2 regions of the Streptomyces sp. 142MFCol3.1 genome follow, and region 1 is predicted to be linked to the other one. Evidence: predicted binding sites of a transcription regulator. Region 1 holds the regulator's gene; the other holds the start of a gene.
The links. The regulator HrcA, encoded in region 1, represses chaperone genes, less so after heat shock. The targets are predictions, from matches to a motif close to TTNGCACTCNGNNNNNCNGAGTGCNAA.

Region 1 (4,208 bases):
CTCGGTCTCGTACCAGGCGGCCTCTCCGGCGAGCTGGTTCGCGTACACCTCGACGGCCGACCGGTCCGCGTACTCGGGCTGCGGCATGAAGAGATTCACGCCGAAGGGCTGGGCCGTCAGGCCGCGCAGCTGCTTGATCTCCTGGTACATGCCGTCGGCCGTCTTGTACCCGGCGGCCAGGAAACCGAGTCCGCCGGCCTCGGACACCGCCGCCGCGAGCTGCGGCACGGAGACGCCGCCCGCCATGGGGGCCTGCACGATCGGCAGCGGGAAGAGATCGGTGAGCGCGGAGGACATGACCGCATGTTGTCACGTCCTCCGAACAAGTCCGAATCCACCCTTCCGCCTCTCCGGAACCGGCCGGAAGGGCACCTGGTCAGCGCCCTCCGCGGCTCCGGTCCCGGCTCCCGACGGTCGCGTCAGCGGCCGTTGAACGCGTCCTTCAGACGCGAGAACAGACCCTGCTGGCCGGGCTGGAACTGCCCGGTGGGCCGCTCCTCGCCGCGCAGCTTCGCCAGTTCGCGCAGCAGCCGTTCCTGCTCGGGGTCGAGCTTGGTCGGCGTGGTGACCTCGACGTGGACGATCAGGTCGCCGCGGCCGCCGCCGCGCAGGTGCGTGACGCCGCGCCCGTGCAGCGGGATCGACTGCCCGGACTGCGTGCCCGGACGGATGTCGACCTCCTCCAGGCCGTCGAGCGTCTCCAGCGGCACCTTCGTGCCGAGGGACGCCGCGGTCATCGGGATGGTGACCGTGCAGTGCAGGTCGTCGCCGCGCCGCTGGAAGACGTTGTGCGGCAGTTCGTGGATCTCCACGTACAGGTCGCCGGCGGGGCCGCCGCCGGGGCCGACCTCGCCCTCGCCCGCGAGCTGGATCCGGGTGCCGTTGTCGACACCGGCCGGGATCTTCACCGTGAGGGTGCGCCGGGAGCGGACCCGGCCGTCGCCCGCGCACTCGGGGCACGGGGTCGGGACGACGGTGCCGAAGCCCTGGCACTGCGGGCACGGGCGCGAGGTCATGACCTGGCCCAGGAAGGACCGGGTGACCTGGGAGACCTCACCACGGCCGCGGCACATGTCGCAGGTCTGCGCGGAGGTGCCCGGAGCGGCGCCCTCGCCGTTGCAGGTGGCGCAGACGACGGCCGTGTCGACCTGGATGTCCTTCGTGGTGCCGAAGGCCGCCTCGTCCAGTTCGATCTCCAGACGGATCATGGCGTCCTGGCCCCGACGGGTACGCGAGCGCGGTCCGCGCTGCGACGCCGTGCCGAAGAAGGCGTCCATGATGTCCGAGAAGTTCCCGAAGCCGCCGGCGCCGAAGCCACCCGCGCCACCGCCGCCCGCCTGGGACAGCGGGTCGCCGCCGAGGTCGTAGACCTGCTTCTTCTGCGGGTCCGACAACACCTCGTAGGCGGCGTTGATCTCCTTGAACCGCTCCTGCGTCTTCGGATCGGGGTTGACGTCCGGATGCAGCTCGCGCGCGAGCCTCCGGAACGCCTTCTTGATCTCGTCCTGGGAAGCGTCGCGGCGCACGCCGAGCACGGCGTAGTAGTCCGTGGCCACTTACGACTCCGCCAGGATCTGTCCGACGTACCGTGCCACCGCTCGTACCGCTCCCATCGTTCCCGGATAATCCATGCGGGTCGGGCCGACCACGCCGAGTTTGGCTACTGCCTCGCCGCCCGAACCGTAGCCGACGGAGACCACGGACGTGGAGTTGAGTCCCTCATGGGCGTTCTCGTGACCGATCCGCACGGTCATGCCCGAATCCTTCGCCTCACCAAGCAACTTGAGGAGCACGACCTGCTCCTCCAGCGCTTCGAGCACCGGCCGGATGGTGAGAGGGAAGTCATGTCCGAAGCGGGTGAGATTGGCGGTGCCGCCGATCATCAGCCGCTCCTCGGTCTCCTCGACGAGTGTCTCCAGGAGGGTGGAGAGCACCGTGGCGACCGTACCGCGGTCCTCGGGCTCCTCGAACGCCTCCGGAAGGTCCTGCACGAGCTGCGGGACGTCCGCGAAGCGGCGGCCCGCGACCCGGCTGTTGAGCCGCGCCCGCAGGTCCGCGAGCGACGTCTCGCCGAACGGCGCGGGGCAGTCGATCATGCGCTGTTCGACCCGCCCGGTGTCCGTGATCAGGACGAGCATGACGCGCGCCGGGGCGAGCGACAGGAGCTCCACGTGCCGCACGGTGGAGCGGGTCAGGGACGGGTACTGCACGACGGCGACCTGCCGGGTGAGCTGCGCGAGCAGCCGCACGGTCCGGGCCACGACGTCGTCGAGGTCGACGGCGCCGTCGAGGAAGTTCTGGATGGCGCGCCGCTCGGGCGCCGTCATCGGCTTGACCCCGGCGAGCTTGTCGACGAAGAGCCGGTAGCCCTTGTCGGTGGGGATGCGCCCGGCACTGGTGTGCGGCTGGGCGATGTACCCCTCGTCCTCCAGCGCCGCCATGTCGTTGCGCACGGTCGCGGGCGAGACGCCGAGCCGGTGCCGCTCGGTGAGCGCCTTGGAGCCGACCGGCTCCTCGGTGCCCACGTAGTCCTGGACGATGGCGCGCAGCACTTCGAGCCTGCGTTCACTGAGCATCGCGCACACCTCCAGAAGTCGGCTCCGTGGTCTTCATGGCCCCTGGCCTGGCACTCAGCGCACGTGAGTGCCAGCGTTCCCCGGCCAAGTGTACGGCTGTGAGGTACGGCCCGGGCAAGGGCCGGCCTGCGATGTCGTGCTCACCACGTCCGCACGGCTAGCGTCTCCGTATGAGCGTGACTTGGGAAGAGCCGGGGTGGGAAAGGGTGACACCCCGGGTCGGACGACGGCGGCTTCCCGTCTGGGACTGCACCGTGGGGCTCGTGGTGGGCGAGGACGCCGCGCTCGTGATCGACGCCGGGTCGAGCCTCGGAGAGGGCGCACGGCTGCGCGCCGAGGCCCTGCGGCTGCTCGGGCCCGGACGCAGGGTGACGCACCTCGCACTCACGCACCCGCACTTCGACCACGTCTTCGGGGCGGCCGCGTTCTCGGGGGTGGAGGTCTTCGGGGCGGTCGGGCTGGACACCGTCCTCGCACACGGGCGCGAGGAACTGCGCGCGGACGCGGTGCGCAACGGCCTGGGACCGAGCGCGGCGGCCGAGGCGGCGGATCTCCTGGTGCACCCCCGGCACGCGGTGTCCGGCGAGTGGACGCTCGACCTCGGCGGCGTCCAGGTCCTGCTGGCGAACGTGGGCCCGGGACACACCGCGCACGATCTGGCGGTCCTGGTCCCCGGCGGACCGGGCGGACCGGAGACCGTCTTCTGCGGCGATCTGGTGGAGGAGTCGGGCGAACCCCAGGCCGGTCCCGACGCGATCACCTCACACTGGCCGGCCGCCCTGGACCGGCTGCTCGACCTGGGCGGCGAGGACGCGGTGTACGTGCCCGGTCACGGAGCGACGGTGGACGCGGCGTTCGTGCGCGCCCAGCGGGACGCGCTGGCGGCGCGTTTCGGCGTGTCGTAGCGATCTCCCCCGCACCGCCTCGCCGCTTCTCCTATCGTCATCCGAATGCGCCAGTACTCTCCGGACCTGACTCCGCCGTGGAAGAAGCCCAAGCCCGTGCCGGAGGTCGCGGCGGACCCCGGTCTGGTGGTCGAGGAGCCCGGTACCGGCTTCTGCGGTGCCGTGATCCGCTGCGAGGCGGGCACGGTCACCCTGGAGGACCGCTTCGGCAAGCACCGGGTGTTCCCGCTGGAGCCGCGCGGCTTCCTGCTGGAGGGGCGGGTGGTCACGCTCGTACGGCCGTCGTCGGCCCCGGCACGCCCGTCCCGCACGGCGTCCGGTTCGGTGGCCGTGCCCGGTGCGCGGGCCCGGGTCGCCCGCGCGGGCCGCATCTACGTGGAGGGTCGCCACGACGCCGAGCTCGTCGAGCGGGTGTGGGGCGACGACCTGCGCATCGAGGGCGTCGTCGTCGAGTACCTGGAGGGTGTCGACGACCTCCCCTCCATCGTCGAGGACTTCGGACCCGGCCCCGACGCCCGGCTGGGCGTCCTGGTCGACCACCTGGTGCCCGGCACGAAGGAGTCCCGCATCGCCGAGGCGGTCACCAGCGACCACGCCCTGGTGGTCGGCCACCCGTACATCGACATCTGGGAGGCCGTGAAGCCGTCGGCCGTGGGCATCGCGGGCTGGCCCCGGGTCCCGCGCGGGCAGGACTGGAAGACGGGCGTGTGCCGGGCCCTGGGCTGGC
Region 2 (4,208 bases), on a different contig from region 1:
GACGACCAGGGTCTCGGTCGTCAGGAGCAGGGAGGCGATGGAGGCGGCGTTCTCCAGGGCGGAGCGGGTGACCTTGACCGGGTCGATGACGCCGGCCTTGACCAGGTCGCCGTACTCGCCGGTCGCGGCGTTGAAGCCCTGGCCCTTGTCGAGCTCGGCGACCTTGGAGGTGATGACGTAGCCCTCCAGGCCGGCGTTCTCGGCGATCCAGCGCAGCGGCTCGACGGCGGCGCGGCGCACGACCGAGACACCCGTGGCCTCGTCGCCGGTCTTGCCGAGGTTGTCCTCGAGGACCTTCACGGCGTGGACGAGCGCGGAGCCACCACCGGAGACGATGCCCTCCTCGACCGCGGCGCGGGTCGCGGAGATGGCGTCCTCCAGACGGTGCTTCTTCTCCTTGAGCTCGACCTCGGTGGCGGCGCCGACCTTGATGACGCACACGCCGCCGGCCAGCTTCGCGAGGCGCTCCTGGAGCTTCTCGCGGTCCCAGTCGGAGTCGGTGTTCTCGATCTCGGCCTTGATCTGGTTGACGCGGCCGACGACCTCGTCGGAGCTGCCGCCACCGTCGACGATCGTGGTGTCGTCCTTGGTGACGGTCACACGGCGGGCGGTGCCCAGCACGTCCAGGCCGACCTGGTCGAGCTTGAGGCCGACCTCCTCGGCGATGACCTGACCACCGGTGAGGGTGGCGATGTCGCCGAGCATGGCCTTGCGGCGGTCACCGAAGCCGGGGGCCTTCACGGCGACGGCGTTGAAGGTGCCACGGATCTTGTTGACGACGAGGGTGGAGAGGGCCTCGCCCTCGACGTCCTCGGCGATGATCAGCAGCGGCTTGGAGGCGTTGGCCTGGATGACCTTCTCCAGCAGCGGCAGCAGGTCCTGGATGGAGCTGATCTTGCCCTGGTGGATGAGGATGTACGGGTCCTCGAGGACCGCCTCCATGCGCTCCTGGTCCGTAACGAAGTACGGCGACAGGTAGCCCTTGTCGAAGGCCATGCCCTCGGTGAAGTCCAGCTCCAGACCGAAGGTGTTGGACTCCTCGACGGTGATGACACCGTCCTTGCCGACCTTGTCCATCGCCTCGGCGATGAGCTCGCCGACCTGCGGGTCCTGGGCGGACAGACCGGCGACGGCGGCGATGTCGGACTTCTCGTCGATCGGGCGCGCGGTGGCGAGGAGCTCGTCCGAGACCGCCTTGACGGCCGCGTCGATGCCCTTCTTCAGCAGCGCCGGGGAGGCACCCGCGGCGACGTTGCGAAGGCCCTCGCGCACGAGCGCCTGGGCGAGCACGGTGGCGGTGGTCGTACCGTCACCCGCGATGTCGTTGGTCTTGGTCGCCACCTCCTTCACCAGCTGGGCGCCGAGGTTCTCGTACGGGTCCTCGACCTCGACCTCGCGGGCGATGGTGACACCGTCGTTGGTAATGGTGGGGGCGCCGAACTTCTTGTCGATGACGACGTTGCGGCCCTTGGGGCCGATCGTCACCTTGACCGTGTCGGCAAGCTTGTTGACGCCGCGCTCAAGGGCGCGACGGGCGTCCTCGTCGAACTTCAGGATCTTCGCCATAGGAGCGGTTCAGCCCTCTCGGAAAACTGGGAGAAACGAACGGCGCCCCCGGCGCCCGGCTTGTTGACGTCGCGGGGGCCAGGGGCGCAGTTCACTGCAATTCTGGGTGAATTACTTCTCGACGATCGCGAGCACGTCGCGGGCCGAGAGGACGAGGTACTCCTCGCCGTTGTACTTCACCTCGGTGCCGCCGTACTTGCTGTACAGCACGACATCGCCGACGGTGACGTCGAGCTCGACGCGCTTTCCGTCCTCGATGCGGCCCGGGCCCACGGCCAGGACGACGCCCTCCTGGGGCTTCTCCTTGGCGGTGTCCGGAATGACCAGGCCAGAGGCCGTGGTCTGCTCGGCGTCCAGCGGCTGGACCACGATGCGGTCCTCGAGCGGCTTGATGGCAACCTTGGAGCTGGCGGTCGTCACGATCCGACCTCCCCCTTCGGAGATCTCACGGGGTTAACTGTCTGAGGTGGCGACCAGGTCGATCCGTCGTCGCGGGTGCCGGACCTGCCCGTCGCTATTGGCACTCTCCAGGGGGGAGTGCCAGGGCCGAGACTATGACTGCGATTAGCACTCGGTCAAGCGGAGTGCCAACGCGGCGCTTACATGTCCGCAAAACCTCGGCGCGCGTCCGCGCGTGTTCTCGTCCGTTTCCCCCTCGACGAGGCGGAGCTCAGAGGTAGTCCTCCAGCCGGGCCACCGTGAATCCCTGCGCCTGGATACGGCGCAGCAGACGGGTCGTGGAGTCGATGAGCGTCACTCCGCCGGTGTCCTCCGGCCGGGCCAGGACGATGTCGCCCGGCCGCAGCTCGTGCCCCTGCTCGTAGCTCAGCCCTTCCGCCCGCATGGAGGCCCGCCACAGCACGACGGCGGCGACCCCGCAGTCGGCGGCGGCGCGCAGCGTGGTGTGGTCGTAGGTGCCGTACGGGGGCCGCAGCAGCCGGGGCCGGATGCCGAAGCGCTGTTTGAGCTTGTCCTGCTGGCCGCAGATCTCGGCGCGCTGGCCGGCATAGGGCAGGCCGCGCAGGGAGGCGTGGTCGAGGGTGTGGTTCTGCACGCTCGCGCCGACCGCGCGGAGCCGGGCGAAGTCGCCGTACCCCGGCCCCAGGACGGTGTCCGTGAGGAACATGCTGACCGGCAGCCGCAGTTCACGGACCATGTCGACGAACCGCGGATCGCGCTCGGCGCCGTCGTCGTAGGTCAGGAAGACCACTCGATCGTGGGTGGGGACGTGGTCCACGACGGGCGGCAGTCCGGGACCGGCGGGGCGCGCGACGGTCCGGGCGGGCGGGCGCGGCGGGCGGGCGAGCGGGGCGGCGAGGCCCCAGCGGCGGTACGCCGGCTCCCGGGGCCGTACCTTCTGTGCCGCCTTCTTGCCCAGCCGCTCGATGGGGTCGACGGACTGGGCGCAGCCGGTGAGCAGCACGGCGGCGAGCAGTCCGGCACCGAGCGCACGCACCCCGCCCCGCGCCGGGTGCGGTGGCCGCGGGCGCGCCGGGCGCCGCACCCGGAGCCTCACAGGTAGTCCTCCAGGCGCGCCACCGCGTACCCCTTGTCCGTGACCTTCTTCAGGAAGCGGCGGACCATGTCGGTCATCGTGCCGTCCCAGTCGGCGCGGCCCCGGAAGTGGGTGAGGACGATGTCGCCGGGGTGCAGGTCGCGGTCGTCCTCGCGGTACTCCCAGTGGTCGACGTAGACCTCCTCGTCCCAGATCGGGGCGTACTTGATGCCGCAGGACCTGGCGGCGCGCAGGGTGTCGCCGTCGTAGTTGCCGTAGGGCGGCCGGAAGAGCGTCGGGCGCTTGCCGAACTGCTTCGTCATGATGGCCTGCATGCCGCAGATCTCCTCCCTCTGCTCGTCGTACGACAGCCCGGGGAGGTACGGGTGGTGCAGCGTGTGGTCGTTGAGGCTGACACCGCGGTCGCGCATCTCGCGGAAGTATCCGTAGTCGTCCTTGATCAGGTAGTTGCTGAGGAAGGCGGTGTACGGGATCTTCAGGTCGCTCATCATCCGCAGGAACTTCGGATCCTTCTCCTCGCCGTCGTCGATGGTGAGGAAGACGACCTTGTCCTTGGTGGGGACGGTGGTGAAGACCGGGGGCAGCCCCTCCTCCTCCTGGCCGTCGACCTCGAACCCGTCGCGGGCCTTGATCACCGGCTTCATGGCGGGCGGCGCCGGGGGCACGAGCGGCGCCCTGTCCAGGCCCCAGCGCTTGGCGGCGGCGACGCGCTCGGCCTGGGTGTTGCTCACCCGGTCGGCATAGGAGCCGGCGGCGGGGGAAGCCTTCACCTTCGCCGGCTGGCCGGGGGTTCCCTCGACGCCGGATTCCTCGCCGGAGCAGCCGGAGACGAGAGCGGTGAGGGCGAGCACGGCAAGACCGACGCGAACACCGGCCCGCATTGCGGCGTTTTTATCATTTTGTCGCACTGATCGCATGGTGCGGGATCTTCCCCGCGCGAGCCCCTCACGAGGCCCCGACACCACCGCGGCCCCACTGCCGGACGCGCAGCATCCACCGACTGGCCCACAATGGGCCGGTGAACGACGTCTCCTTCGCCTCCCTCCTCACCCCCGAGGGCCGCGCCCTGCTCGACGAGGTCCGCGGCACCGACCCGGCGCGGGAACTGGCCGTGGCCACCCGGCTG

Region 2: groES (co-chaperone GroES) is a predicted target of HrcA. The motif match lies at 2,131-2,157, and genes of this name have one in related genera.

What each region holds. Positions count from the first base shown of each region.
Region 1 covers NZ_AUKV01000032.1:91,851-96,058, forward strand. The annotation lists gene H305_RS47985 (nitronate monooxygenase) at 1-297, opposite strand, end outside; gene dnaJ (molecular chaperone DnaJ) at 420-1,556, opposite strand; gene hrcA (heat-inducible transcriptional repressor HrcA) at 1,557-2,576, opposite strand; gene H305_RS0135455 (MBL fold metallo-hydrolase) at 2,747-3,481, shown strand; gene H305_RS0135460 (DUF3097 domain-containing protein) at 3,527-4,208, shown strand, end outside.
Region 2 covers NZ_AUKV01000047.1:40,877-45,084, forward strand. The annotation lists gene groL (chaperonin GroEL) at 1-1,566, opposite strand, end outside; gene groES (co-chaperone GroES) at 1,678-1,986, opposite strand; gene H305_RS0139930 (polysaccharide deacetylase family protein) at 2,237-3,022, opposite strand; gene H305_RS0139935 (polysaccharide deacetylase family protein) at 3,079-3,963, opposite strand; gene H305_RS0139940 (class I SAM-dependent methyltransferase) at 4,101-4,208, shown strand, end outside.